DNA from 2 places in the Pueribacillus theae genome. Region 1 is predicted to be linked to the other one. Evidence: predicted binding sites of a transcription regulator. Region 1 holds the regulator's gene; the other holds the start of a gene.
The links. The regulator CtsR, encoded in region 1, represses protease genes until heat stress. The targets are predictions, from matches to a motif close to ATGGTCAATAAAGGTCAAACA.

Region 1 (16,067 bases):
ATGCGTCAACCATTCAAGACTTTCCCCTTCGCCATTTTTCAAAAGCTGCCTGTACTTCCGGGGAAAGCCAAATCTTTGATTTGCGTACTGAACGGTCGATTTCCTCAATTTTTTCTTCAATCCCTTTTTCAATTCTTTTCACTTCATTTAAAAGTTCACGAGCTGACTTTCGCAATGCCCCCTGGCCAAAGATCGCTTTTTGTTCCGCGTAATCCGATGTCGCCACATGGATTTGTGTAAGTACCCCCTTTAACTCGACGGTTAATTGCTCAATTTTTTCATCCGCCGTCTCGCCTTCACTCGTAAAAATGACAGTCACATCATGGCGGTTGAACACTTTTTGGATGCCTGGAACGAGGTACGCATCAAATACAATGATCACTTGATAACCTGTGTATGCCTGATACTCGGCCATTTTATCGATCAACAAATCACGCGCACCTTCGAGATCGGTATCTTTCATCTCTTTTAATTCCGGCCAGGCTCCAATGATGTTATAGCCGTCCACAATCAGAATATCCATTGCACTAACCCCCGATTGGGCTTCGCTTCCGCAAAACTTCATACATTAAAACGCCTGCCGCAACCGATGCATTAAGCGACGTCACTTTCCCTTTCATTGGAAGGCGCACGAGGAAATCACATTTTTGCTTAATTAACCGACCGATGCCTTTTCCTTCACTGCCAATGACAAGCCCAACCGGCATATCGTAATCCGCTTCACGGAAGTCTTGCTTTCCTTTGGCGTCCGCTCCTACAAACCATAGCCCTCTTTCTTTTAATTCATCCATCGTTTGTGCCAAGTTTCCGACGCGGACGACGGGAACATGTTCAATCGCTCCTGTCGATGCTTTTGCGACCGCTGCTGTCAATCCGACTGATCGGCGTTTTGGAATGATGATGCCATGAACCCCTACACATTCTGCCGTCCGCAAAATGGAACCTAAGTTATGGGGGTCTTCGATTTCATCAAGCAAAAGGAAAAAAGGAGCTTCATTCAACGCCTCCGCTCTTTGGAAAAGCTCGTCCATTCCGGCATAGTTGTAGGCTGCAATCGAAGCGACGACACCTTGATGATTCCCTTGATTGACTAATCGATCAAGCTTTTGCTTCGGGACAAATTGGATGAGCACACCGTTTTTTTTCGCAAGTTCGATGAGTTCGTTCATTTGCCCACCGCGTGAACCTTCGTTCACCCATAATTTATTAATTTCCCGATTTGAACGGAGAGCCTCAAGGACTGGATTTCTTCCCATGATGAGTTCACTTTCCATTTTGAACACTTCTTTCTTCAATGAACGAAATCATAGCCGAGATGATGCTATCGATTCGTTCATCATTTTTCTGTAAGTAATGATAGCCAATTAATGCCTCAAGGGCTGTACTGTAACGGTACGTTTGGACGTCAGTATTTTTAGGAATCGTTGGTGACTTTGCATTTCTTCCCCTTCTTAATACAGCCTCTTCCTCTTCAGTAAAAAAATTGGCTTCTCTTAATTTGTGAAGAACTTTTGCTTGTGCCTTTGCCGATACATAGTTTGTCGCAAGGCGGTGCAATCGCTGCGGGCGAACTTGCCCGCTTTTAAGCAAATGTTCGCGCACAAATACTTCCAAGACAGCATCACCCATGTACGCAAGTGCAAGGGCATTTAATTGTTTGGCATCAACATTGCTTTGGGCCATATCTACTCTTTCCTTTTCCAGCGAACGCCTTGGGGAGTATCTTCTAAAATAATATGTTGTGCAAGGAGTTGATCGCGGATTTCATCGGCTCTAGCAAATTGGCGTTCTTTTCTTGCTTGGTTCCTTTCTTCAATAAGCTTTTCAATTTCTTCATCAAGCAAAGCCTCTTCTTGCTTTAACGGGATGCCAAGTACAGTTGAAATCTCTTCAAAGAGGGTCAAATAAGCTGAAAGCACTGCTTTTGAAGAATTTTTATTCGCTAAATAACGGTTCGCTTCCTTTGCGAGTTCAAAAAGAACAGCGATGGCATTTGCAGTATTAAAATCATCGTCCATTTCTTCAATGAACTGTTTTTTTAACCGTTGAATTGCATCCAAAGAAGATTCAATGTTTTTATCAAGATTGGCAGAATGCGCCATACGGTATTCTAAATTCCTTACGGTTTCTTTCAGTCTTTCGAGTCCACTTCGTGCACTTTCAAGAAGTTCATCATTAAAATTTATAGGATTGCGGTAATGGACAGACAACATGAAAAACCTGACAACGTTCGGATCTTGATTTTGAATTAATTCGTGGACTAACACAACATTTCCTAACGATTTAGACATTTTCTCATCATTGATTTTAATATAGCCGTTATGCATCCAATAGTTGGCAAATGGCTTTCCTGTTAATGCTTCCGTTTGGGCGATTTCATTTTCATGATGCGGAAAAGCCAAATCTCGGCCCCCAGCATGGATATCAATCGTTTCGCCTAAATATTTCTTTGCCATCGCCGAGCATTCAATATGCCAGCCTGGCCGACCTTTCCCCCATGGGCTATCCCACGCAATTTCCCCTTCCTTTGCCGCTTTCCAAATTGTAAAATCAAGAGGGTCTTGCTTTTTTTCCCCTACTTCAATTCGGGCGCCAAGACGAAGATCATCAATCGATTGATGGGATAATTTACCGTAGCCCTCAAATTCACGCGTTTTAAAATAAACATCGCCGTCTGCCTCATAGGCGTAGCCCTTTTCAATTAACGCTTCTACAAAATCGATAATTTCATCCATGTTCTCCATCACACGTGGATGGACATCCGCTTTTCGCACGCCGAGAGCCTCTGTATCTTCGTGGTATGCTTTGATAAAACGCTCCGCTAATTTGGGAACTTCTTCGCCAATTTCTTTCGCTGCTTTAATAATTTTATCGTCAACGTCTGTGAAATTTGATACGTAATACACATCATAGCCCCTATATTGAAAATAGCGACGAACCGTATCGAAAACGATAGGAGGCCTTGCATTTCCGATATGGATGTAATTGTAGACCGTTGGCCCGCACACATACATTTTTACTTTCTTATCCTCAATTGGAATGAATGTTTCTTTCTTTCGGGTTAACGTATTGTATAGCTTTATCGACACTTTCCCCGCTCCTTTTATCCATCAGTTTTAACTGTTCTTCAAGCATCGCAATTCTTTTTTCCATCTCACTTATTTTATCTGCAACGTTGTCAGGGTGTTGGACCCTTACTCCATCCTGAATGACAACCTTTCCCGGTATGCCGACGACAGTCGAATTTGGGGGGACATCTTTTAAAACAACCGAACCCGCGCCGATTTTTGAATTTTCTCCTAACGTAATCGAACCAATGACTTTTGCACCTGTCGAAATCATCACGTTATTTTTAACCGTGGGATGCCGTTTCCCTTTTTCTTTGCCTGTTCCGCCTAAAGTGACCCCTTGAAAAATAATGACGTCGTCTCCAATGTCGCAAGTCTCGCCAATCACAATTCCCATTCCGTGGTCAATGAACAAACGGCGTCCAATTTTAGCGCCGGGATGGATTTCAATCCCAGTAAAAAACCGGCTAACTTGTGATGTGAGACGAGCAAGGAAAAATAAACGCTTTCTCCAAAACCAGTGAGCGATATGATGTGACCAAATGGCATGCAGCCCTGAATAAGTTAAGATGACTTCTAAAACGCTTCTAGCCGCAGGGTCATTTTCAAATACGGCTTCTATATCCTCACGAAGCCTTTTAAACATCGTAGACTCCCTCCCATCTTATTTTCATTCCTTGATCCGAGTTCAAACAAAAAGCGCCCCTGTGCCCGAAGACACAGAGACGCCGATTGACGTGGTTCCACTCTGCTTATGCATTGCTTAAAAAGTTTTAATTAAAGGGTTGTTCAAAAAGTCCGGAGGCTTACAGGAGGCAAGCCCTCCTTTTTGAACACATACTTAAAAGACAATGCGCTCTATGCCTGGTAACGGGAGACGTCCGCTTTTGTTTACTCGTTTCATTTCAACAAAAGAACTCGAAGGTGCATTTCAAAATTGTGTTTCATAAACCACTTTCAGCCTAAGGTGGTATTCTCTGACATATGAAACAATCAATTCCTACTCGTCCTTGTCATTGTAAGTAAAATTTCAGTTTTAGCTATTATAGTATACATCTTCTGTTGATTCTGTTAACCGATGCGGTTTTTCACCCTTTTTGAACAGCTTTTTTAAGACGCGCTTCTACTACTTCTTTTCCCAAAAGTGAAATGGCAGCTGGAAGCTCAGGGCCATGCGTCTGCCCTGTTGTCGCTACACGGATCGGCATAAAAAGGCGCTTGCCTTTTTGCCCTGTTGCTTTCTGAACTCTTTTTATGGCAGCTTTCACTTCTTCAGGGCTGAAACCTTCCAACGGCTCAATCTCTTCAAGAAGAGCCTGAAGTACTTCCGGTACTTGCTCTTCGTTTAATACATTCTTTGCCTCTTCATTATACGAAATCGTCTTACGGAAAAACAAGTCTGTCAACTCGACGATTTCTGCGCCATACGTTAACTGATCTTGGTAAATGGCAATTAATTTTTCAGCCCATTCCCGCTCCTTAGCTGATAAATTTTCTGGCAGGCGGCCCGCTTGAATGAGAAAAGGCAATGTTAACTCAATGATTCGATCCAAGTCGCTGTTTTTTATATATTGGTTATTCATCCAAGCAAGCTTTTGTGTATCAAAAACTGCCGGTGATTTCGATAAACGTTTCACATCAAACATTTCAATAAATTGTTCTTTCGAAAAAATCTCTTCCTCCCCGACAGGCGACCAGCCAAGCAATGAAATAAAATTAAATAACGCCTCCGGCAAATAGCCGAGTTCTTTGTATTGCTCAATGAATTGAATAATCGATTCATCACGCTTGCTCAGTTTTTTGCGCTCTTCGTTGACGATAAGCGTCATGTGGCCAAACACAGGCGGTTCCCAACCAAAGGCTTCATAAATCATCATTTGTTTAGGCGTATTGGAAATATGATCGTCTCCACGAAGAACGTGGGAAATTTTCATAAAGTGATCGTCGATGGCTACCGCAAAGTTATAGGTTGCAATGCCGTCCTTTTTCACAATCACGAAGTCGCCAATCCCGTTTGAGTCAAATGTCACTTCACCCTTAACTAGATCGTCAAATGCGTATACTCGGTTTTCCGGCACTTTGAAACGGATACTTGGTTTACGCCCTTCCGCTTCAAATTGGGCTCGCTCCTCATCTGTCAAATTCCTGCATTTTCCAGAGTAACGGGGCATCTCATGCCTTGCCCGCTGGGCTTCGCGTTCTGCTTCTAATTCTTCTTCCGTGCAATAGCATTTAAACGCAAGCCCCCGCTCAAGCAAATCATTGGCATGCTCTTCATACAGATGAAGCCGTTCAGTCTGCCTGTACGGTCCGTAATCCCCGCCTTTATCAATGCTTTCATCCCAGTCTATGCCAAGCCATGTTAAGTAGCGGAGCTGATTGCGTTCGCCGCCTTCCACGTTGCGTTTGACATCCGTATCTTCCACCCTGATAATGAATTTTCCGTTTTGCGAACGTGCAAATAAATAATTAAATAAAGCTGTTCTCGCATTTCCTATATGTAAATGCCCAGTCGGGCTTGGAGCATAGCGAACCCTGATTTCATTTGACATTTGTTACACCTTCCACTTCTTTCATTCAGTCATTTTTTTCATTTTACCATGATTCCGCAAGAAGCCGTCAAGAACAATACACCTTTCTTCGTGCGGCTTACCTTTTTTGCAATAGGACCACAGCTTGCGCTGCGATTCCTTCTTCTCTGCCTATAAATCCAAGTTTTTCGCCTGTTGTTGCTTTTACGTTAATTTGAGAAACATCTGCTTCAAGCAGTGCCGCAATCGTTTCTCTCATTCTTAGAATATGCGGCGCCATTTTTGGCTTTTGTGCGATGACTGTGCAATCAATGTTTCCCAATCGGTAGCCTTTTTGTTTGATAAGCTCCCATATCTTGTGAAGAAGCTCGCGCGAATCGGCATTTTTATAAGCCTCGTCCGTATCTGGAAAATGTCTTCCGATATCTCCCAGTGCAAGCGCTCCAAGGCATGCATCTGTTATAGCATGCAGCAGCACATCGGCATCAGAATGGCCAAGCAGGCCCTTTTCATACGGGATTTCAACTCCGCCTATTACCATTTTTCTGCCTTTTTGAAGCTGATGAATATCAAACCCTTGTCCAATCCGTATCACCCTTTGTTCTCCTTCCATTTCAAGATGACTTCAGCCATTGACAAATCATATGGTGTCGTCAGTTTAATATTATACTCTTCACCTAAAACAATCGATACTTCATAACCTAATTCCTCAACGAGGGAAGCATCGTCTGTTGCAGTGATTCCGCAGCGTTCTGCATGCTCATAAGCCTTGATAATAATGGAGGATCGGAAAGCTTGCGGTGTTTGAACAGCCCACAGACTGGATCGATTCAATGTTTTTAGGACGATTCCATCATTCCCGCTTTTTATCGTATCTTTCAAAGGAACAGCTAAAACGGCTGCACCTTTTGCAGCCGCTTTTTTTGCTACACGAGTGATCATGTCACACGTAACGAATGGCCTTGCGCCGTCATGAATGAGTACAACACCATCCTCTTCTCCCGGAAGAGCTTTTAATCCTTTATACACACTGTCCTGGCGTTCCTTGCCGCCATTCAGAATATGGCTTACTTTTGATAATTTATTTGCATCGACAAGCTCACAGAATTCTTTTTTTTCTTTTTCATTTATAACAAGTATGATTCCAATGCAATTTGGATCGTTTTGAAAAACGTTTAACGTATGAACGATAACCGGCTGGTCTTCAAGTAAAATAAACTGCTTGTTTTTTCCGGCTTTCATGCGTTTTCCTTGCCCCGCTGCAGGAATAACAACGCGATATTCCACGATAACAAACCATCCCTTACCTTTTTAGTTTGCTTTATCCGGTGCTACCGTCCGGAAGACCCCCCACTTCAAGATTTAGAGATTTCGAAGAAGTATAAGTGGGGAATAACGGACGCTAATCCCTTGGTACGTCTCGATTTATATGAATAAGAAACTTATAATGCCTTTTCCAACAATTTAGGCTTGGCGAAAATCATTCTGCCTGCAGACGTCTGCAGTACACTCGTTACAATGACATCGATGGTTTTACCAATGTAGTTGCGCCCTTCTTCAACGACAATCATCGTACCATCGTCAAGATAGCCAATGCCTTGGTTATGTTCTTTCCCGTCTTTAATCACCTGTACATTTAATTCTTCACCAGGCAGAACGACCGGCTTCACAGCATTCGCCAAATCATTTATGTTCAAGACAGCTACATTTTGCAGTTCGCATACTTTGTTTAAATTAAAGTCATTTGTGACAACAATGCCATTCAATAGTTTCGCTAGTTTCACGAGCTTGCTGTCAACCTCATGAATCTCTTCAAAGTCGCCTTCATAGATTTCGACATTGACATCAAGTTCCTTTTGGATTCTATTCAAAATATCTAATCCCCTGCGGCCGCGATTGCGCTTTAAGGCATCTGATGAATCTGCAATATGCTGCAACTCTTCAAGTACAAAATGGGGGATAACAAGCGTCCCTTCCAAAAATCCTGTTTGGCAAATGTCAGCGATTCGTCCATCAATAATGACGCTCGTATCCAATATTTTCAACTTCACATTATCTTTCTCAACGTCTCTTGGTTCCTCTACTTCTTTTTTCTTGTCTCTCATTTTATTTATCGAAAAAAGAGAAACTAATTCATCCCGTTTTTTAAAGCCCACTTGGAAACCCCAATAGCCTGCGAGTACTGTGATGAAAATCGGGACGACGTCACTTAAGATTAGGATGTCCATTCCGCTTAAAGATACCGTTATAAGAAACGCAACAATTAATCCGACGACTAACCCAATCGTTCCAAATAATAAGTCTGTAATCGGTACTTTAACAAGTGCTTCTTCCACCCATTTAATTAATCCAGCAATATAATCCGTTAACCAATAGGTTGCTAAAAATAATATAAGTGCGCCAATAAATGCTCCGATATAAGGGGAAATGAGCAATGGGATGTCTCCGATGTTTAAGAGTGACAGCAAATCTGGAACGAAGAGCCAGCCCAGTGTGGCACCCGACAAAATAAAAAATAATTGCACAAATCTTTTTAAAAGATTCTCGTTCAACATATTCACCTCCTTCTATCATTATAAACAGTTTCCCTGTTTTGAAACCTATTTTCCAAATAATTTACATAGTGTAACATAAATGAAACTATGAAATCTCTAACAAGGCTCTAGCCTCCCATCAAATATGGCGATCGATTAAAACTTGTTCCTGGACGCGCTTTAAACCGGCTTGAATGGCTCTCGCCCGAATTTCCCCAATGCCTTCCACTTCATCCAAATCTTTTAATGAAGCCTTCGCAATCGCGTTTAAATTAGGAAATGCCCGAACTAAATTCCCGATAATGAGCGGTGGAAGCCTTGGTATTTTGTGCAAAAGCCTGTAACCCTTCGGTGCGACAGCTTCGTCATTTCGGACTGCGCTTGCAGGAAAGCCCAATAATTTAGCAATGGCACTCTCTTCAAGCAATTCTTCGTTTGACAGCTTGCTTAATTGTTTCATCACTTCATTCGGATTGACTTTGCTATCCTTTACGTAATCGCGAATCAATAGCCTAGCATCCAACTCTACATTGCCGACAAGCTCTTCAAGCTGCATACTAATCAGGCGGCCTTCTGTTCCGAGCTCATTGACATAGTTTAGAATTTCACTTCGAATACGCATCACCATTTCAATGCGATGAAGCACTTGGCAAACATCTTGCAATGTAACAAGTTCTTCAAATTCCAAAGCCCCTAGATTCGTTAAGCCTTGATCAAGCACAGATTTATACTTTTCAAGCGTTTGAATCGCCTGATTGGCTTTAGTTATAATCACCCCTATATCTTTTAACGAATATTGGATGTTCCCTTTATACAGTGTAATGATATTTCGGCGTTGGGAAATGGAAATGACAAGGCTTCCAGTTTGTTTTGCAACACGTTCAGCTGTCCTGTGGCGGATCCCCGTTTCGTTTGAAGGAATTGCCGTATCGGGGATAAGCTGTGTGTTGGCATATAAAATTCGGTTCCCTTCTTCATTTAAAATAATGGCACCGTCCATTTTCGCAAGTTCATATAAATAAGCAGGCGTGAATTTGCAATCAATGGAAAAGCCGCCATCAACAATTTGCTTCACTTTGTCATCATAGCCCACTACAATCAGTCCGCCGGTTTCAGCACGGAGAATATTATCGATCCCTTCGCGAAGCGGCGTCCCGGGGGCTACAATTTGAAGAAACTGATTAATGATCGTAGATACTGCTCTCGGCTCCATCTCTCTCTACCCCTCCAAAGCATGCTCCAGCGCCTGCCCCACCGTGTCTATGCCAATAACTTGAATACCATTAGGGATCGCCCAACCGCCAATATTTTTCTTTGGTAAAATGACGCGTGTAAAACCTAATTTTGCTGCTTCGTGAACCCTTTGTTCAATGCGCGAAACCCTTCTTACTTCGCCAGTTAAACCGATTTCGCCAATCATGACATCACTTGGCTTCGTCGGCCGGTCACGGAAGCTTGACGCGATGCTAATAGCGATGGCGAGATCGATCGCAGGTTCATCAAGGCGCACCCCGCCAGCTACGTTTAAATAGGCATCTTGGTTTTGCAGCAGAAGCCCAACTCGTTTTTCTAAAACAGCCATCAAAAGCGATACACGGTTATGGTCAATCCCGTTTGCAGTACGGCGGGGATTTCCAAAGCTTGTCGGCGTAATAAGCGCCTGTATTTCAACCATAAGCGTTCTCGTCCCCTCTAATGACGCGACAACTGTTGATCCAGAAGCGCCTTTTGCTCTTTCTTCAAGAAAAATTTCCGAAGGATTCGCCACTTCTTCTAGCCCCGTTTCCTTCATTTCGAAAACCCCAAGCTCGTTTGTTGAGCCGAACCGATTTTTCACAGCTCGAAGCAAGCGATAAGAATGATGGCGTTCTCCTTCAAAATAAAGAACAGCATCTACCATATGCTCAAGCAGCCTTGGCCCTGCAATTGAACCTTCTTTTGTCACATGCCCAACGATAAAAATGGCAATTCCTTTCGTTTTTGCGATACGCATAAGCTGACCGGTACACTCTCTTACTTGGGAAACACTGCCCGGCGCGCTTGTAACCGCTGGATGATGCATTGTCTGAATGGAATCAACAACAATAAAGACAGGCTGAAGCTCCTCAATTGCTTGCTCAATCAATTCCAAATCTGTTTCAGCTTGGATATATAATGTTTCTGCAGCAATATGTAGCCTTTCTGCCCGAAGCTTTGTCTGTTTCATTGACTCTTCGCCAGAAACGTAAAGGACTTTTGCATTGTCCTTTGCCAAATGGTACGAAGTTTCCAAAAGAAGCGTCGATTTCCCAATTCCCGGGTCGCCTCCGACCAACACTAGCGAGCCTGGGACAATCCCTCCACCAAGCACTCTGTTCAGTTCATTAATTTTCGCGTCGATTCTCGGCTCACGATCGCCTTTAATCGATTGGATGGACATCGGTTTTGACGAGGCGCCTGCTCCAGACGTAACAAAGCCTCTTTTTGTTTTATTCGGCAATTCAATCAGTTCTTCTACCATTGTATTCCAATGGTGGCAGCCTGGACATTTTCCCATCCATTTCGGTGATTCATATCCGCATTCTTGACAAATATATTTTGTTTTTCTTTTTGCCATGCTTTCTCCCCTGCACCATGTTTCTATTTTCCAAAACAAAGCAGGCGACCGGAAGTCCCCATTTCTTCCGGCCACACACTACTTACTGCTTAGCACTTTCCAACGCTTCAACAACATACTTGCCATCTTTTACATCAATTTTTACGTGTTGGCCTTTTTTTATGTTGCCTTTCAATAATTCCTCTGAAAGCAAATCTTCAATATGACGCTGAATGGCTCTGCGCAGCGGTCTAGCTCCATATTCTGGATCGTACCCGTCTTCTGAAAGTTGTTCTTTTGCCGCTTCTGTCAAATAAAAATCAATGCCTTGTTCACGCAGCCGTTTTCTGAGTTGGTTGCTCAATAAGTTTACAATTTCCGTTAAATGTTTTTTCTCTAGGGAGTGGAAGACAATCGTCTCATCAATTCTATTCAGAAATTCTGGCCTGAATGCCTTTTTCAACTCGTCTAATACTTTGTCTTTCATGTCTTTATAATTCCGATCCGTACCCTGCACTGCAAAACCGACGTATTTATTTCGCTTTAATGCACTTGCTCCAACATTAGAAGTCATGATTAAAATGGTATTTCTAAAATCAACTGTCCGGCCTTTTGAGTCTGTTAAACGGCCGTCTTCAAGCACTTGCAGAAGAATATTAAAAACGTCAGGATGCGCTTTTTCAATTTCATCAAGCAAAACAACCGAATATGGCTTTCTGCGTACTTTTTCTGTCAATTGGCCGCCTTCCTCGTAGCCGACATATCCTGGAGGAGCCCCGACAAGCCTTGATGTTGCATGCTTCTCCATATATTCCGACATATCAATTCGGATAACCGCATCTTCGTCGCCAAACATTGCTTCGGCAAGCGCACGTGCAAGCTCTGTCTTACCGACACCTGTAGGTCCAAGGAAAATAAATGATCCAATTGGACGTTTCGGATCTTTCAGCCCCGCTCTCGCTCTTCTTACAGCTTGTGAAACAGCTCTTACCGCTTCATCCTGGCCAATGACGCGATCGTGAAGAATTTCTTCCAGCTTAAGCAGACGATCCGTCTCCTCTTCTTTCAGCTTGGAGACAGGAATTCCTGTCCAGCTCGATACAACCATGGCAATATCTTCCGACGTTACTTCTTGATGCTCTTGCCCTTGTTTTTCTTTCCATTGGTTTTTCGTTTGCTCTACTTCTTCGCGAAGACGCTGTTCTGTATCCCGAAGGGAAGCTGCTTTTTCAAATTCCTGACTTTGCACGGCTGCGTCTTTTTCTTTTCTTACTTCTTCAAGCTTTTGTTCCAATTCTTTCAAATTCGGCGGGGTTGTGTATGAGCGCAATCGGACCTTCGAACCCGCCTCATCAATTAAGTCGATGGCTTTGTCCGGAAGGAAGCGATCGGATATATAGCGATCAGACAAAGTAACTGCTGCTACAATCGAATCGTCTGGAATTGTCACACGATGGTGAGCTTCGTATCGGTCGCGGAGCCCTTTCAAAATTTCAATTGACTCTTCAAGCGTCGGCTCATTCACTTGGATCGGTTGGAAACGCCTTTCCAATGCTGCATCTTTTTCAATATATTTACGGTATTCATCGAGCGTTGTCGCACCAATGCATTGGAGTTCTCCACGGGAAAGAGCCGGTTTTAAAATGTTCGAAGCATCGATTGCTCCTTCTGCGCCTCCCGCACCAATCAATGTATGCAACTCATCAATAAATAGAATAATGTTGCCTGCCTGGCGAATTTCGTCCATTACTTTTTTAAGCCGGTCTTCAAATTCACCGCGATATTTCGTACCAGCGACAACGGTCCCCATATCAAGCGTCATGACGCGTTTGTCACGTAAAATTTCAGGCACTTCATTATTTACAATTTGCTGTGCCAGCCCTTCGGCTATCGCTGTTTTTCCGACGCCGGGTTCACCGATTATTACCGGATTATTTTTCGTACGCCTGCTCAATACTTCGATGACACGCTGAATTTCTTTGCTTCGGCCGATTACAGGGTCAAGCCCGCTTTCACGCGCAACTTGTGTCAAATCCCTTGCAAGGCTGTCAAGTGTCGGCGTATTCACATTGGCTGTAGCACCTTGGTGCCCGGAACTGGATTCATTGCTCCCGAGGAGTTGAAGCACTTGCTGCCTCGCTTTATTTAAGCTAATTCCTAAGTTATTTAAAACTCTCGCTGCCACTCCTTCGCCTTCGCGAATTAGGCCGAGAAGAATATGCTCTGTTCCTACGTAAGAGTGCCCAAGTTTTCGAGCTTCATCCATCGACAATTCGATTACTTTTTTCGCTCTTGGCGTGTAATGAATGGTTTGAACTTTCTCCTCACTGCTTCCAATTAACCCTTCAACTTCTTTTTGAATTTTTTCAGGGTCAAGATTAAGAGCACTAAGCGCTTTGGCGGCAATTCCTTCCCCTTCGCGTATAAGCCCTAGCAAGATATGCTCTGTCCCTACATTATTGTGACCTAATCGAATGGCTTCTTCTTGGGCAAGTGCCAACACTTTTTGGGCCCTCTCGGTAAAACGTCCAAACATCATTTTTGACTACCTCCTCTTTCTTCATCAGATATTTCTTTTAGCTTTAATGTTTCTCGAATAATTGCTGCTCTCCGAATATCTCTTTGGTCTGGACCAAGAAGTTCACCAGCATATTGTTGCAAAAATCCTGGCTGGGTCAAAATCATTAATTCATTTAAAATCGTGCGGGAAACACCACCGATAAGAGAAAGGTCGATGCCTAGACGCACATCAGACAAACATTTTGCTGCTTCTTTTGAGTCAATAATCCGGCAATTTTTCAACACGCCGTATGAACGGTAAAGTCTGTCTTCAAGTTGAATCTTTGAATTTTGAAGCAACATTTGACGGGCAAGCCGCTCCCGTTCAATTAATTGCAGCACAACACTTTTCAAATCTTCTACAATATCAGTTTCCGATTTGCCAAGCGTGATTTGATTTGAAATTTGAAAAAGGTTACCTAATGCTTCGCTACCTTCCCCGTAAATTCCTCTAACAACGAGTCCAAGTTGATTAATTGCAGGGATAATATGGTTTAACTGCTGAGTTAATACTAATGCAGGCAAATGCATCATGACCGAAGCCCGCATCCCTGTCCCCACATTCGTTGGGCAGCTTGTTAAGTAACCCCGCTTTTCATCAAATGCAAAGTCGTTCTTCTCTTCGAGCCAGTCATCAAAACGGTTTGCATTTTCAAGCACTTCTTGCAGGCGCAGCCCTGAAGAGAGGCATTGGATGCGAATATGATCCTCTTCATTTATCATGATGCTGACAGATTCATCTTCACTAAGCAGGACAGCACCAAACGATGAATCACTTGCCAGGTGTGGACTAATTAAATGCTTTTCAACTAACACTTGTTTTTCAATCTGCTCCAAATCTTTCATTAAAAGGAGTTCAAGTTTATTTGGATGGCTATTGTCAACTTGCTGTCTAATTTGGTTTAAAACCTCTTCTCCCTCATTTTGGTAAGTTAAAATCGGAAATGTGTATTTTTCTATATTTCTTGCTAATCTTATCCGGCTGCTTAGAACAATATCATCATCGGGCCCTGACTGCTTCATCCAAGGACTGATTGCTTCGGATATAAATCGCTGAAGAGACATCTATCATTCCCCCTTTTTATTTTTATAATTATTTTCAAGGGAACGAAGTTCGTCGCGTATTTCAGCCGCTTTTTCGAACTCTTCCTGTTCAATATAATTTTGCATCTTATTTTTTAAAACTTGAATCCTCTTTCTGACATGGATTTTGGCACCGCCCCGTTTCGGTATTTTCCCAGAGTGGGTATTGTTGCCGCTATGAACCCGCTTTAGCAACGGATCAAGTTTTTCGTCAAACGTCTTATAGCAGTGTGCACAGCCGAAACGGCCAATTTTTGTAAACTGTTCATACGTCATGCCGCACTTTTCGCATTTTAAGTTATGAAAAACTTGGAAGTTATTTGGCTGTGATTGTTTGATCGGATGCTCAAAATTTAATAACCCTGACAATAGTTGGTGAATCGAAAAGTTGTTTTGGCCGTACAACGCATCACTCTTGTTTTTGGCGCAGTTTTCACACAAATGCGTTTCCATCTTCTCCCCATTTATAATTTTAGTAAAGTGAAGTGTTGCCGGCTGAGCTTTGCAATCTTGGCATTTCACATTTCACCCCTCCTGTCTGGCATTTTACGTTTTATATTTTAATGTTAAAAGCATCGCTTTTAATAAATTCGCTCTCAATTCATCCCTCATCGGCAAATTCACATTAATTGTTGCCCGGTCAACGGCACTTAACATAATTCTCGCTTCCCTTTCAGAGATGACTCTCTCTTCAAGAAGGCGCAAAATGAGATTTTCCGATGCTTGCTGTGTTAATTTATTATCAATTAATTGAAGCAATTGGTCGATTAAGTCTGCCTTATCGCTCGCTTGGATTTTCATAATGCGAATATATCCACCCCCACCCCTTTTACTTTCCACAATATACCCTTTTTCAATTGTAAATCTTGTATTTATGACATAATTAATTTGTGAGGGGACACATTGAAATCTTTCTGCAATTTCATGGCGCTTAATTTCAACGGCATCTTTCTCGCTTCCAGTTAAAATACTTTTCAAATAGGCTTCAATAATATCGGAAATATTTTTCACTGACCTCCCCACCTTTCTGACTTTGACTATATTTGACTTTATATTTTAAGTATACTCTATTCAAAAATAAGGTTGCAACCTTATACTCCATAAAATCATAAATCTTCCGCATCAATCATCTTTTCCAATCAACTTCAAATCATACAGTTATTTTTCCTTTTTATTCCATTCCGTAAGAAACCTTTTGAACTTTTGGCATTTTCGACATTTTTTCAAGTACATCATCCATTTTCGAATCATGTTTATATTTGCATAGAAAAGTATGCTTCATGACTGTTTGTTCACTTTTTTTCAATCTTTCGATCAATTTTTTTTCGATTTCAATACCGGCCTCATCCATGATAGCCACAAGTTCTTTTAAGGAAAGTTCTTCTTCAGCAAGTACGACTAAATGTTTCTTCCTCTGCTTCAAAATATAGATAGGTTCAATCTTTGTAAGCAAAAAAAGGCTGATTACAACAATCAGCGTTGTAAAAATGGCTTCATAATACATCCCTGCGCCAACTACCAATCCTATACCGGCAACAACCCAAATGGATGCTGCCGTTGTTAAACCTTTTACCGTTCTTCCGTGAACGAGTATCGTTCCAGCTCCTAAAAAACCAATACCACTTACCACATAAGAAGGAATTCGGGAAGGATCGAATCGTATCGTATTGTAATTGGAATCGATAAACGTTTGAAAACCATAGATTGACAATATCAT
Region 2 (13,667 bases), on a different contig from region 1:
CTTTGTTCTTGCGGTACTCACGTATCCTTAAAGGATATGAGGTTTTTCTGCTAAATACGTGCATGTCATGTCTACAACGCAGAAGTCAGCCCTCCTGCGCAAGTTCTCAGAACTTTGTTCTCGGTTATTTTTTGAAACACTCACTGTAAAGTGATCAATGAATAAATAACTAACGTTGAACATACACCGAATAGCCCTCCGACAAACACTTCACTCGGTTCGTGGCCGAGTAATTCCTTAAGTTCCTCACGTTTTTGCAGCTTGTCTTTTCCAGCCCATGTTTTTGCTTCTTCAATAAAACGGTTAAAATCTCTCATCAAAGTGTTGATTGCGATCGATTGTTTGCCAGTTTGCCTTCTAACGCCAGTTGCATCATACATAACGATAATGGCTAATAATGTAGCCACTGCAAAGATAGGCGAGGAAAGCCCTTCTTCAATTGCGATACCTGTTGCAAGGGCTGTAACGCCGCCAGAATGGGAACTTGGCATACCACCGCTGCTGTTGATGAGGCGCCAATCCCATTTTTTCGTAGCGATAAAGTTAACGGGAACTTTTAAAAATTGAGCCAACACGATGGCGGCAATGGCACACCATAATGGGAAATTTGAAAAGATCGCCATTGTGGTATCAAACTTCCTTCCTTAGAAAAATAGTGTTACCATTATAACATAGTTCAACATGAAAAAACCGCGCTTTCGAAGCGCGGTAAATAAACGTTATCATCATTAAGCTGCTGATTGATTCGAGAGGCTTCCAGAACGATGGATCGCTTTGTAAATACGCGGTGCCATGACAGCCGTTAAAACGGTTAACAAAACATCTTTTGGAAGCGGGGGAACCATCAAAAGCCAAGCCATCCCGTAAGTAAATCCTTCCGGAGCATCCGCCCAAAATTTGTATGCGAAATACATATAGTTTGTCCCAAGAAAATAGTTAATGGCAAGTCCAACCATACATGCAATTAAAAATCGGCTAAAGCCTGGATCTTTTGCGGTTTCAACGATTTTTCCAACAATCCACGATACGAGAATATAAGATAAAATAAAACCAAATGTTGGCTTAATTAAAATAGCCGGTCCCCCCGTAAATTGGGCAAACACTGGCGCTCCCACTAAGCCGATTAACGTATAAAGAGCCATGGAAAGGGAACCGAGCCGGCTTCCGAGCAGCGCTCCAGCCATGATGGAGAAAAACGTTTGCAGCGTAATTGGCAAACCGCCAATAACGAGAAACTGGGCGATGTTCGCACCAACACCCATCAGGGCTGCAAAAAGAGCCATAAACGTTAAATCAATTGGTCGAAATTTTTTACGCTTCATTTAATATGCCCTCCTTTGATCAGTTCTTTTAGATAAGCATAATAAAGGGCGTAAATAATGTCAACTTAATATTTTTAATAGTTAACATTAAATGTATTCTTGAAAACTTTCGAACAAAGGGTGAAGCGTTTAAGCTGCTCCCGGTTCACTTCATAGCCGATTCCCGGCTTTTCGGGGACTTCAATGCAGCCGTCAACCATGGTGACTTCCGGTGTAATCAGATCATGCACCCAATAGCGGCTGGAAGCAGAGGTGTCTCCAGGGATGATGAAATGATCCAACGTTGAGATGGCGATATTATGCGCGCGGCCGATGCCTGAATCCAGCATGCCTCCGCACCAGACGGGAAGCTGATGTTCCTTGCATAAATCATGGATACGCTTTGCTTCTGTAAGCCCACCGACACGGGAAACCTTTATATTGATGATTTGACAGCTCTTTTGTTCAATCGCCTGCTTAGCATCGCGGTAAGAGGTGATGCTTTCATCAAGGCAAATGGGTGTGTTTAGTTCTTTTTGCAGAACTGCATGGCCGAAAATGTCGTCAGCCGCAAGCGGCTGTTCGATCATCAGGAGATCGTATTGATCCAGTTTTTTTAATTGGGCGAGATCTTCCAGTGTGTAGGCGGAATTTGCATCAGCCATAAGCGGAAGCATCGGGAAATGGGAACGGATAGGGGAGAGAATCTTATCCTCCATTCCTGGGCTGATTTTCACTTTTATCCGTTTATAGCCTTCATTTACATACCGCTCAACTGTATGAAGCAGCTCCTTTTCAGATTGTTGGATGCCGACGGCTGCGCCAACTTCAATTTTTCTTTTTTTGCCCCCTAAAACGCTGGCAAGAGGAGAGTTGTTTCGTTTCGCATACACATCCCATACGGCTTCTTCAATGGCGGCTTTGGCCATATTGTTTCGCTTTATCGTACGAAAAAGAGAGGAGACATTCTCTGGGTGTTCGATATGATTTTCAAAGACGATCGGAATGAGAAAGTCCTCAAGCATATGCCACGCTGTTTTTGTCGTTTCTTCTGTATACCAAGGGGAAGAAAAAGCGGAACACTCCCCCCAGCCAATTACTCCGTCTTTATCCTGCAGTTCAACGATAATGAATTCCCGATCGAAAGTGGAGCCTGAACTTGCGGCAAAAGGTGTTTTAAGCGTCATCAAGATATGATGGAGTACGGCTCGGTGGAATTTCAGCATCTTTTATCTTCCTTCAAAAACTGAATGAGTTCGCGCCTCATCAGTTTGTTCGCGCCGTTTCGCGGGAGCTCATGTACAAAGTAAATGTTTTTCGGTACTTTGTAGCCCGCTAATTGTTCGCGGCAGAACGTTTTAAGCTGTTCTTCAGTTACCGATTTGTCATTTTTGACGACAAAGGCGATTGGCACTTGCCCCCATCTTTCGTCTTCCCTTCCTGTTACTCCGGCTTCAACGATAGATGGGTGGGAAAGAAGCGTTGCTTCAATTTCAGCGGGATAGACATTTTCGCCGCCGGAAATAATAAGATCGCTTCTTCGATCAACGACATATAGGAAGCCGTCTTCATCGAGATAGCCTAGATCTCCTGTGTAAAGCCAGCCATTTTTTATCGCTTGTTCGGTCGCTTGTTTTCGCCTTAGATACCCCTTTGTTACGTTTGCTCCTTTTACAACAATTTCCCCTACTTCATGCGGTTCAGCGATTGCGCCATCTTTTTCAATTTTTAATTGGGCGTGGAAAAGAGGCTTTCCGGCAGAACCGATTTTTTTGAGCATGTATTCTGATGAAAGCGTAACGATTTGTGATGCCGTTTCTGTCATGCCGTATGTTTGAAAGACAGGGATGTTTTTCTCTGTGCACGCTTCAAGGAGCGGCTTCGGTGCGGGTCCACCCCCGAGCAGCATACACCTGAATGACTCGGGGTACTTGTTTTCAAGGGCATGAACCATCCGGGCAAGCATGGCGCTGACGACGGATACAATGGTGACGCCGTTTGAGTGGATCGCTTGATTTGCTTTATCGGGATCAAAGGCGTCATGGATAACGACAGGAATACCATAAATAACGCTTCTCATCAAAATCGACAACCCGCTCATATGGAACATCGGAACGGTGCACAGCCATTTGTCGCTCTCTTGCAAGCCTAGATTCAATGCTGAGCCGATAGCGCTCCACCAATGGTTTCCGTATGTAAGGATGACACCTTTCGGCGATCCTGTCGTCCCTGATGTATACATAATGGTATGGTTGCTATCCAAATTTATTTCGGTTTTCGGTTGAAAATCAGATTCCGCCAACTGGCCAAGCTCATGAATCGCCATCGCTTTGACACTTTTGAGCGGTTCGGCAGCTTCGATCGCTTGACTGCTGAATGATTCGTCATAAATCAAAAGCGCTGTATTTGAATCTTCAAGCTGGAAGCGCAGTTCAGCCGGTGCCAGCCGATTGTTAAGCGGTACGGTGACGGCGCCGATATACTCAAGCGCGTGGATGAGTTCGACGGTATGGGGACAATTTTTTAGCAAAAATGAAACATAATCCCCTTCTTTAATCGGAAAGGAAGCAAGCTTGCGTGCGAGTGAAAGGGCACGCTCATGCAATTCAAAAAAGGAAATTTTTTCTGTCTCAAATTCAAGGGCTGTGCGTTCCGGTGAAAGAAACGCACGTTTATACAGCCAATTCGGCATCATTTCTCCCGACATTGTGATTCCTCCAAACTCGGTGAAATAGCAAATCAGCTTGGTGAATTGCCACCAAGCTGAACATATTTTAAAGATATAAAAATAAGGTGTATACATAGTTAGCAGGATTCCTCGGTGCAGAGCCCAAAGGTGTTTTTTCGAAGTAGTCGTTTTTATTAAGGAAAACGCGGGAATTGGCCAAAGTCCGGCTTTCTTTTTTCTTTGAAAGCATCGCGGCCTTCTTTTGCCTCTTCTGTCGTATAGTAGAGAAGGGTAGCGTCTCCGCCAAGTTGTTGGAGCCCGGCAAGTCCGTCTGTATCCGCGTTGAAAGAAGCTTTCAAGAAGCGAAGGGCAGTTGGGCTTTTTTCAAGCATTTCCTTGCACCATTGAATGGTCTCTTCTTCGAGTTTTTCAAGTGGTACGACCGTATTGACGAGCCCCATGTCAAGCGCTTCCTGTGCGGTGTATTGACGGCATAAATACCAAATTTCACGCGCCTTTTTGTGGCCGACGTGGCGAGCCAAATAGCCTGCGCCATAGCCTGCGTCGAAGCTTCCAACCTTCGGGCCTGTCTGGCCGAAAATGGCGTTTTCCGAAGCGATTGTCAAGTCGCAGACAACGTGGAGAACGTGGCCTCCGCCAATCGCATAGCCGTTTACCATCGCGACGACAGGTTTCGGAATGACGCGGATTAAGCGTTGTAAATCAAGCACGTTGAGGCGCGGAATTTCATCGTCTCCAACATAGCCTCCGTGACCCCGCACTGTCTGGTCACCGCCGGAGCAGAACGCTTTCTCGCCCACACCGGTCAAGATAATCACGCCGATTTTGGAATCGTCGCGCGCCCGGGAAAAGGCATCAATCATTTCGTTGACCGTTTTTGGCGTAAAAGCATTATGTACTTCAGGCCGGTTAATCGAAATTTTGGCGATTGCGTCATATGTTTCGTAAATAATTTCTTCGTATTCTTTTTCTTTTTTCCATTCGACTGTCATAGCAAAGACCTCCTTCATTTCACTTCGATCTTATGTAGAAATTCAGCAACCGTTTTGACAAATGGCCGGCTTTTTTCAAGATGCACTGTGTGGCCCGCGTCACGAAAAATGGTGACGTTGGAGCGGGGAAGAAGCTTGTCCATCTCTTTTGCAATTTTAACATATTTTGCGTCAAGTTCGCCTGCCAGAAGCAAGCATGGCATGTTAAGTGCCGGAAGGCAGCTCCATAGAGACGGCTGTCGTCCAGTCCCCATGCCGCGCAAGCTGTTCGCAAGGCCATGGACTCTGTTTTGTAGGCGGTTTGCCCTTACTTTTTCTCTCTCTTCTAATGTTACTCTTTTTTGGGTTTGAAATAAAGGGATGTTTTCCCAATAATCGACGAAAGCTGTTATGCCCTTTTCTTCGATAAAAGCTGCAAGCTTTTCATCAGACGACCTTCTCGCTTTCCGCTCCTTTTCTGTTTTCAAGCCAGGAGAGCTGCTTTCAAGGATGAGAGATGAAATTCTGTCTGGGTACCGGCACGCGATCATTAAGGCGAGCCTGCCGCCCATCGAGTAGCCAAGCAAATGGATGGTTTGTATGTTCATTTTATCCAACAAGGCAATGGTATCGTCCGCCGCTTTTTCCAATGTATAACGTGCCGGATCATGGGGTGCGTCTGATTTGCCGTGCCCGATCATGTCAATGGCAATGACCGTATGTTTTTTCGATAAGAATGGAATGAACGGCTTCCAAGTATGGCTTGAACCTGTGAAGCCGTGCAAAAGAAGGAGGGGCGAGCCGCTTCCTTCCATTTCAACATGCAAGTTCAGATTGTTGACCTGATAGAACATTATTTTTTCTCTCCAAAGAGCTTGGCTTGAACCGTGCGTTCCACCTGATTCCAAATTTGTTTGTGAAGCCGCACATTCTCGCTTCGGTTTGTTACGATTTCAATCACGTTTAATCCATTTGTTTTTAAGCTGTCTTCATAAACATTTCGAAATCCATTCCAATCCGTCGCACGCACAAACGTACCACCGTACATTTCAACAACATGTTTAAAATGAAGGCCAATCGGAGTGCCGAATAATTGTTCAAAGTGCTTGCTTTTATGTTCAGCTTGGGGCAAAAACGAAAAAATACCGCCGCCATCATTATTAACGACAATGATTGTCGCATTCAAGCTGTACAGTTTGGCTGGCAACAACCCGTTTAAATCATGGAAAAATGATAAATCGCCAATGACGAGGACGAGCGGTTCACTGTGAAGGCTCGCGCCCAAAGCGGTTGAGACGACACCGTCAATTCCGTTCGCGCCCCTGTTTGCGAATGTCCGGATTTGTTTTGATTGATTAAAAAGAAATGTATCCAAATCTCTTATAGGCATGCTGTTGCCGACGAAAATGGATGCTTTGTCAGGAAGCATCGAGACAGCTTCAAGCATGGCTTGGCCTTCGTTCATTTTGTCATGCACTGCTGCCTGGTGAATGGCTTCTTTGCTCATGCTGTTTACATCTTGCCATGTTTTTAACCATTTCTTTGCTTCCTTGTTTTGTCCTTTCACAAAAGAACTCATGCGGCTGCAAAAATCAAATGGAGAGACGTAAATAAGGTCTGAAGCTGTTAACGTTGGATCACGCCAGCCTGCGCCATCATCGATCAAGATTTGCCTGCAAGTTGGATTATTTTTAATGTATAACAGTAATGCTTTCGAGACTGGCATAGCACCGAAGCGAATGATGACATCAGGTTCAAATCGGCTGGTAAAAGCCGTTACACGCAAAAATGCATCATACGTATCTATAATCGTATCTTTCTTGTGCGGGCCTGTTCGAAGCTGTGAAAGGGGATCCGCGAGAATTGGAAATTGCAGCTTTTCCGATAATTTGACAAGTTCTGATGCAAATGAAGCACCTTCGTTTACTGGCCCACAAATAATTAACCCTTTTTGATTGGAAGTTATTTCTTTCGCAAGTGATTGCAAATCGTCGTCAGAGCATGTTCGGCTTCCGGAAATAACAGCTGTATAGCTTTTGCCTGCCTCACGTCCGCCTTCCCAAAGCGTTGGAAGCGACAAATCGGGTAGAAGAGGCTCCCTAAACGGGAGATTCAGATGAACAGGCCCGGCAGGTGTCGCAATTGCAGTTGAAACAGCCCGGGATGCGGTTATTCTCGAATAGCGAAGCAAGTCATCCGATTCTTCAGGCAACGCCATATCAACAAACCATTTTGGGTAAGTGCCGAACAAGCGGACTTGATCAATTGTTTGAGGTGCCCCGCTGTCACGCAGCTCGTGGGGGCGATCAGCGGTCAATACAACAAGCGGAATTCTTGATAGTTTTGCTTCAATTACTGCCGGATAATAGTTTGCGGCTGCTGTCCCTGAAGTACACACAATCGCAACCGGTTCATTTTTTGATTTTGCGATGCCTAACGCAAAAAAGGCAGCAGAGCGCTCGTCAACCTGCAGCCAAATCTTTAAGCCAGGATGTTCCGCCATTAATAACGCCAAAGGCGTCGAACGGGAACCCGGGCTTATGACAGCATGGCGGGTTCCCGAGCGGACGAGTTCATCAACAAACGCAGCAGTATATTTCGTAAGCGTGTGGTTTTCAATCATGTTTTTTCTTCTCCTAATACGGATAACATTGGTTGAAACTTAATTCTCGTTTCTTCGTATTCACTTAATTCATCGGAATCTGCGACAATCCCACAGCCGGCAAACAGGGATGCTTCACTGCCTTGAAGCAATGCAGAGCGGATCGCCGCCGCAAATTCACCGTTGCCTTTATAGTCAATCCAGCCAATAGGGGAGGCATACCAACCTCTGTCAAGCTCTTCCACCTGGCGGATTTTTTCAATGCCGGCATTTTTCGGAAAGCCCCCGAGAGCAGGTGTCGGATGCATCGCTTCAATAATGGTAAGCAAGGACTTGTCTGTTGCTTTTGCAGCGATCGGTGTAAATAAATGTTGAATATGGCGTGATTTGAAGAGAACAGGCCCATCTGGCACGCAAACATCCTTGCAAAACTTTTTGGCGACTTCCCCAATCATGTCAACAACGAATTGGTGTTCTTGGCGGTTTTTAGGATCATTCATTAGATCGTTTCCGAGCTGTTCATCTTCTTTTGCTGTGTTGCCCCGTTTCATCGAGCCGGCAAGGCATGTGAACAGAACGTGGCCTTTTTCCCGTTTTGCAAGCCTTTCAGGGGTTGCCCCGATAAAACAGTCTTCCATGCTTTCAAAAGCAAAAATATAGCTTAAAGGCTGTTCTTTATGCAGGCGGGAAAGGGTGTGCTCAGGTGAAAAAGGCTTATCTGCAAAAATTCGAAGTTCTCTTGCCAGTACCACTTTTTTAAGTTCATTCTTTTTTATGCTTTCCGTTGCTTCTCGAACGATACGCGTCCAAGATTGAGGGTTAATTTCTTCCTTAATATACGCATTGTGGAGAAGTGATGCATTTCCTCCATACTTAAAAAGATTTTCCCGTTCTTTTATCGCTATTTCTGTGATAAGATCCGGATCATCTGTCGCTTTTAGAAAAAAGTTCTCAGTTAGCCAAGAGCTTTCTTTATGATTCGTAAGCATAAATTTCGGCAAATTCATTTTTACATCTGGAAAGGACTTCCAAAGCGGCGTCTTTTCTTTTAAAGGATCAAAGCTGAATCCACCCAAAAGAGTTGGGCCCGTTCCCGGAACCGGTTCGTCTTGAACAATAATCGCATCTTGCAGAGACTTACGCCATTTTTTCTCGACCCAAGAAAAACGATCCGTTCCATTTGTCTCAAATGTGAGCTCGGAGCCGACTCCAACAAGGGTTAATTCTTGATTGGGGTCACTCCAAAAAATCCGTGTTCCTTTTTCGTCTTTGCATGCAGAAAAAAAGAGAATGGGATCTTGGTATTTTATTTTTGAAGTTATACTTACAATAATTGGGCGACCACATTGGCCAGCTTTTTTAACGCCTTCAACTAGCTTTTCATACAGTAGCTTAGGCTCTTCTATCATGATCACGATTGATTCCTCCTGAGTAGATCCGGAAGTCAGAGATTAAAACCCGACTTAATCACTTGTATATAGCAAATTTCCTTATAAAAACGGCAATAGAATCTATTCAAAGATACACCTTCCATTTGATTTATGTCAATAAACAAGCCATAAATCGAGCCCATATAAAGAGGAAGAAAGCTGGTTCAGAGAGATTGACAGTTTCCCCCCATTCTCATAAACTTAATTTGTGGATCAGTTTAAGGGAGAGAAAATTATGTCAGCACTTATCGAACAACAGAAGGATATGAAACAACCTTCAAGTTGGCAAGTGTGGTGGCGGCTTTTGCGCCCGCACACATTAACGGCAGCGTTTGTCCCGGTTTTTATCGGAACAATGCTTGCGGTTTTGGATGGGAAGTTTCATTTTATGTTGTTTTTGGCGATGATGTTGGCTTCGCTTTTCATTCAAATCGCGACAAATATGTTTAATGAGTATTACGATTATAAGCGGGGGCTTGATACTGCTGAATCAGTCGGAATCGGGGGAGCAATCGTAAGAGATGGAATCGAACCAAAGCTTATATTGCGCCTTGCGCTCATGCTGTTTTTCATCTCTATTTTGCTTGGAATTTATATTTCCGCTGCAACAAGTTGGTGGATTGCTGTTATTGGGGCCATTTCAATGGCGGCGGGATATTTTTACACAGGTGGCCCTTATCCGATCGCTTATACACCGTTTGGCGAAATTGTTTCCGGTTTTTTCATGGGACTTATTATCATCCTTATTTCATTTTATATTCAAACAGGCGCTGTTACGACGAAGAGCATTCTTATCTCTGTGCCGATATCTATTCTGTGTGGAGCCATTTTAACGGCCAACAATATTCGCGACCGTGAAGGCGATGCAAAAAGTGGGAGAAAAACTCTGGTCATTCTTTTAGGCCATAAAAACTCTGTCCGATTTTTAGCGGCTATGTTTATTTTCTCTTATCTTTGGGTCATTTGGATGATTGTTGCAGGGTACGCGTCATTATGGCTGCTTCTCGTGTTTATTAGTTTGCCGAAAGCCGTTTCGGCAACAAGAAACTTTATCGGAAAGAAACAGCCAATTGAAATGATGCCTGCCATGAAAGCGACAGCACAAATGCACACTCATTTCGGTTTTTTAGTTTCAATTAGTCTATTATTTGAATACCTATTAAAATAATTAAGATTCATGTAAAGCGGTGGCATCAATGTCATCGCTTTTTTATATATTAAAAAGGAATTCTCATACTGATAGCCAATTTTTATTAAGAGGGAAATTTTCTATTATAAATTCTAAGGAGTGAGTGCCTTGTCAATTACGGATTTATCAGCAGTAGAGTTACGGAGGCAAATTAAACAAAAGGAACTTTCGCCTGTTGAAGTTGTCAAAGCTTATCTTGATCGTATTGAGAAGTTCAACTCAAAATGGAATGCTTATGTCACAATCAATGAGCATGCGATAGATGAAGCGAAAAATGCGGAAGAGGCGGTTATGAAAGGGGAAGAGCTCGGTGGCCTTCACGGCATACCGGTAGCGATCAAAGATTTAACCCCAACGAAGGGAATCTTAACGACATATGGCTCGGAAATGTTCAAAGATTTCATACCCGATTATGACGCGACTTTTTTACAAAGGATTAAAGAAGCTGGCGGTATCGTGTTAGGGAAGACAAACACACCTGAATTCGGCCATAAAGGGACGACGGATAACCCGCTGTTCGGGACGACAAAAAACCCGTGGAACGAAAAGTTAACACCAGGTGGTTCAAGCGGAGGTTCTGCTGTCGCGGTTGCGGCAAAGCTCGCGCCATTTGCTGAAGGAAGCGATGGAGGAGGCTCAATTCGAATCCCATCATCATTAACTGGAATTTTTGGTTTGAAGCCGACATTCGGAGTTGTACCGCATGACAGCGATCCAAACAATCTCTTCGGCTCCCAGCACCCCTATTTACATAATGGTCCAATGGCGAGAACAGTTGAAGACGCTGCCCTTCTTTTCTCAGTTATGATGGGATACCAAGTGAATGATCCGGATTCCGTTCCAACATCCGCGGTCGACTTTGCAGACTTGAACGGTGATGTGAAAGGGTTAAAAATCGCCTATACCCTCAACTATGGTTTATATGAAGTATCAGATGACGTGAGAGAAGTCGTTGAAAAAGCGTGTGATAACTTGGCTTCCCTCGGTTGTGAAGTAGAAGAAGTAAATCTTGATCTTGGAATCAGCAAAAAAGATCTCGCACGGGCATTTTCCGGCATGTGGTGTGTCAAATACGCAGCGAATTATGGGCATTTATACGACAAAGCACCTGAAAATTTCTCGGAAAACATCGCAAAAATGATTGCAGTTGGGAGAAAATTAAGCGCAGTTGACTACCGGGCAATTGAATTCAATCGTACAAAAGTGTGGAAGGCCATCCAATCCATCTTAAACAAATACCAATTCATCGTATCGCCTACCCTTGCGACAACAGCCTTTGAACATCATTTGCCAGGGCCTTCACATATCAATGGGAAGAATATTAATCCGGAATCAGATTGGATGATGACACAAATCTACAACTTGACAGGCCATCCAGCCGCATCGTTGCCAATCGGGTTAACATCATCCCGTTTGCCAGTGGGCCTTCAAGTTGTCGGCAGCCGTTTTGCCGATCGGCTTGTTTTGCAGTTGTGCCGTAACTATGAAAAAGCATTTGAAACCTATATTGAACCAACATATGAATAGTGAAAAGCCGTTGCCTTGAATAGAGGTAACGGCTTTTCACTATTTTTTTTCACTTTTTTATAAAAAGCACTTGAAAGTCAAAGAAGGTCAGAGTATAATAAAGTCAAAGGTCAAATATAGTCAAAGTCAAAATCAAAGACCTTAACCTAACCTAACTTGAAATTAAAAACTAAAACAAATCGAAAAATAAGAAGGAGGATATTTACATGACAAAACGTTGTGAAAAATGTAATACAAATGAAGCAACAGTTAGAATGAGAGTTGGTATCAATGGCCAGCTTCAAGAATTTCACTTATGTCAAGAATGTTTCCTCTCTGTTCAAAATGAAATGAAAAATCCAACTGGTTTCAGCTCAATGCATCATCATTTTGACTTTAATAATGCGTTCCAAGGATTCATGCAAGGAAAAGGGCCTCAAGTGACTCAGCAAGTGAAAGAAGAACGAAAAGGATTGCTTGATGAACTTGGCCATAACTTAATGGATTCAGCTAGAGAAGGACGAATTGATCCTGTTATTGGAAGAGAGCAAGAAATTGACCGAGTCATTGAAATTTTGAATAGAAGGAACAAAAATAATCCAGTTTTAATTGGTGAACCTGGTGTCGGTAAAACAGCGATTGCTGAAGGCCTTGCGTTAAAAATCATCCAAGGCCAAGTGCCGACAAAACTATTAAATAAAGAAGTGTATATCCTTGATGTCGCATCTTTAGTAGCGAATACCGGCATCCGAGGACAGTTTGAAGAACGAATGAAACAACTTATTAAAGAGCTGCAAAGCAGAGAAAATGTGATCTTGTTTGTGGACGAGATTCATTTAATTGTTGGAGCTGGCTCTGCCGAAGGCTCAATGGACGCAGGCAATATTTTGAAACCTGCGCTTGCAAGAGGCGACCTTCAACTTATTGGCGCTACAACTTTAAAAGAGTACCGCCAAATTGAAAAAGACGCGGCACTCGAACGGCGTTTGCAGCCTGTTATTGTGAAAGAGCCTTCTGTTGAAGCCACATTGGAAATCCTAAAAGGTTTGCAGCCAAAATATGAACAATATCATGAAATCAAATATACAGATGAAGCCATTCGAGCTTGTGCAATGCTTTCCCATCGTTATATTCAAGACCGCTTCTTGCCTGACAAGGCGATTGACCTGCTTGACGAAGCCGGTTCTAGAAAGAATTTGGCTCAGTCTGCCGGTGACCGTGGAAAAATGGAAGCGCGCCTTCAAGAAATCGTGAAAGAAAAAGAAAAAGCCGCGAGTGAAGAAGATTATGAACGTGCTGCCTATTTGCGTACGGAAGAATTGAGATTGCAGGAAGAAATGAAAAAAGCGGGCGAAAATAATCAGGAAAAAGTTGAAGTGGAAGACATTCAACAAATTCTTGAAGAAAAAACAGGCATCCCAGTGACAAAATTGCAAGAAGACGAGCAAGTGAAAATGAAAAACTTGGAGTCCAATCTTGCAGATCGAGTCATTGGACAAAAAGAAGCTGTTGAAAAAGTAGCGAAAGCGATCCGCAGAAGCCGCGCTGGACTTAAAGCAAAAACACGCCCAATCGGATCATTCCTTTTCGTTGGCCCTACTGGTGTCGGTAAAACCGAGCTTACGAAAGTACTTGCCGAAGAGCTTTTCGGTTCGAAAGATGCATTGATTCGTCTGGACATGAGCGAATATATGGAGAAACATTCTGTTTCTAAATTAATTGGTTCGCCTCCAGGCTATGTAGGCCATGAAGAAGCTGGCCAATTAACTGAAAAAGTAAGGCGCAACCCATACAGCATCATTTTGTTGGACGAAATTGAAAAAGCGCATCCTGATGTGCAGCACATGTTCTTGCAAATCATGGAAGACGGGCGCTTAACTGACAGCCAAGGACGTACAGTAAGCTTTAAAGACACCGTCATCATTATGACAAGCAACGCAGGTACTGGTGTGAGGGAAGCAAAAGTCGGCTTTAATGCT

Region 2: a site for CtsR is predicted at 11,783-11,803, ahead of DCC39_RS15630 (ATP-dependent Clp protease ATP-binding subunit). Genes of this name have one in related genera too.

The regions. Positions count from the first base shown of each region.
Region 1 is NZ_QCZG01000004.1:109,844-125,910, forward strand. Features, by position in the region: gene DCC39_RS03635 (NYN domain-containing protein) at 14-523, opposite strand; gene rlmB (23S rRNA (guanosine(2251)-2'-O)-methyltransferase RlmB) at 528-1,274, opposite strand; gene DCC39_RS03645 (Mini-ribonuclease 3) at 1,264-1,683, opposite strand; gene cysS (cysteine--tRNA ligase) at 1,686-3,089, opposite strand; gene cysE (serine O-acetyltransferase) at 3,031-3,714, opposite strand; T-box leader at 3,787-4,094, opposite strand; gene gltX (glutamate--tRNA ligase) at 4,157-5,620, opposite strand; gene ispF (2-C-methyl-D-erythritol 2,4-cyclodiphosphate synthase) at 5,718-6,194, opposite strand; gene ispD (2-C-methyl-D-erythritol 4-phosphate cytidylyltransferase) at 6,191-6,886, opposite strand; gene DCC39_RS03675 (PIN/TRAM domain-containing protein) at 7,042-8,151, opposite strand; gene disA (DNA integrity scanning diadenylate cyclase DisA) at 8,273-9,346, opposite strand; gene radA (DNA repair protein RadA) at 9,353-10,729, opposite strand; gene clpC (ATP-dependent protease ATP-binding subunit ClpC) at 10,812-13,247, opposite strand; gene DCC39_RS03695 (protein arginine kinase) at 13,244-14,332, opposite strand; gene DCC39_RS03700 (UvrB/UvrC motif-containing protein) at 14,336-14,872, opposite strand; gene DCC39_RS03705 (CtsR family transcriptional regulator) at 14,897-15,361, opposite strand; gene DCC39_RS03710 (MgtC/SapB family protein) at 15,522-16,067, opposite strand, start outside.
Region 2 is NZ_QCZG01000042.1:2,218-15,884, forward strand. Features, by position in the region: gene DCC39_RS15580 (divergent PAP2 family protein) at 141-623, opposite strand; gene DCC39_RS15585 (biotin transporter BioY) at 729-1,322, opposite strand; gene menC (o-succinylbenzoate synthase) at 1,397-2,524, opposite strand; gene DCC39_RS15595 (o-succinylbenzoate--CoA ligase) at 2,521-4,008, opposite strand; gene menB (1,4-dihydroxy-2-naphthoyl-CoA synthase) at 4,164-4,982, opposite strand; gene menH (2-succinyl-6-hydroxy-2,4-cyclohexadiene-1-carboxylate synthase) at 4,997-5,815, opposite strand; gene menD (2-succinyl-5-enolpyruvyl-6-hydroxy-3-cyclohexene-1-carboxylic-acid synthase) at 5,815-7,584, opposite strand; gene DCC39_RS15615 (isochorismate synthase) at 7,581-8,972, opposite strand; gene DCC39_RS15620 (1,4-dihydroxy-2-naphthoate polyprenyltransferase) at 9,229-10,161, shown strand; gene DCC39_RS15625 (amidase) at 10,291-11,709, shown strand; gene DCC39_RS15630 (ATP-dependent Clp protease ATP-binding subunit) at 11,916-13,667, shown strand, end outside.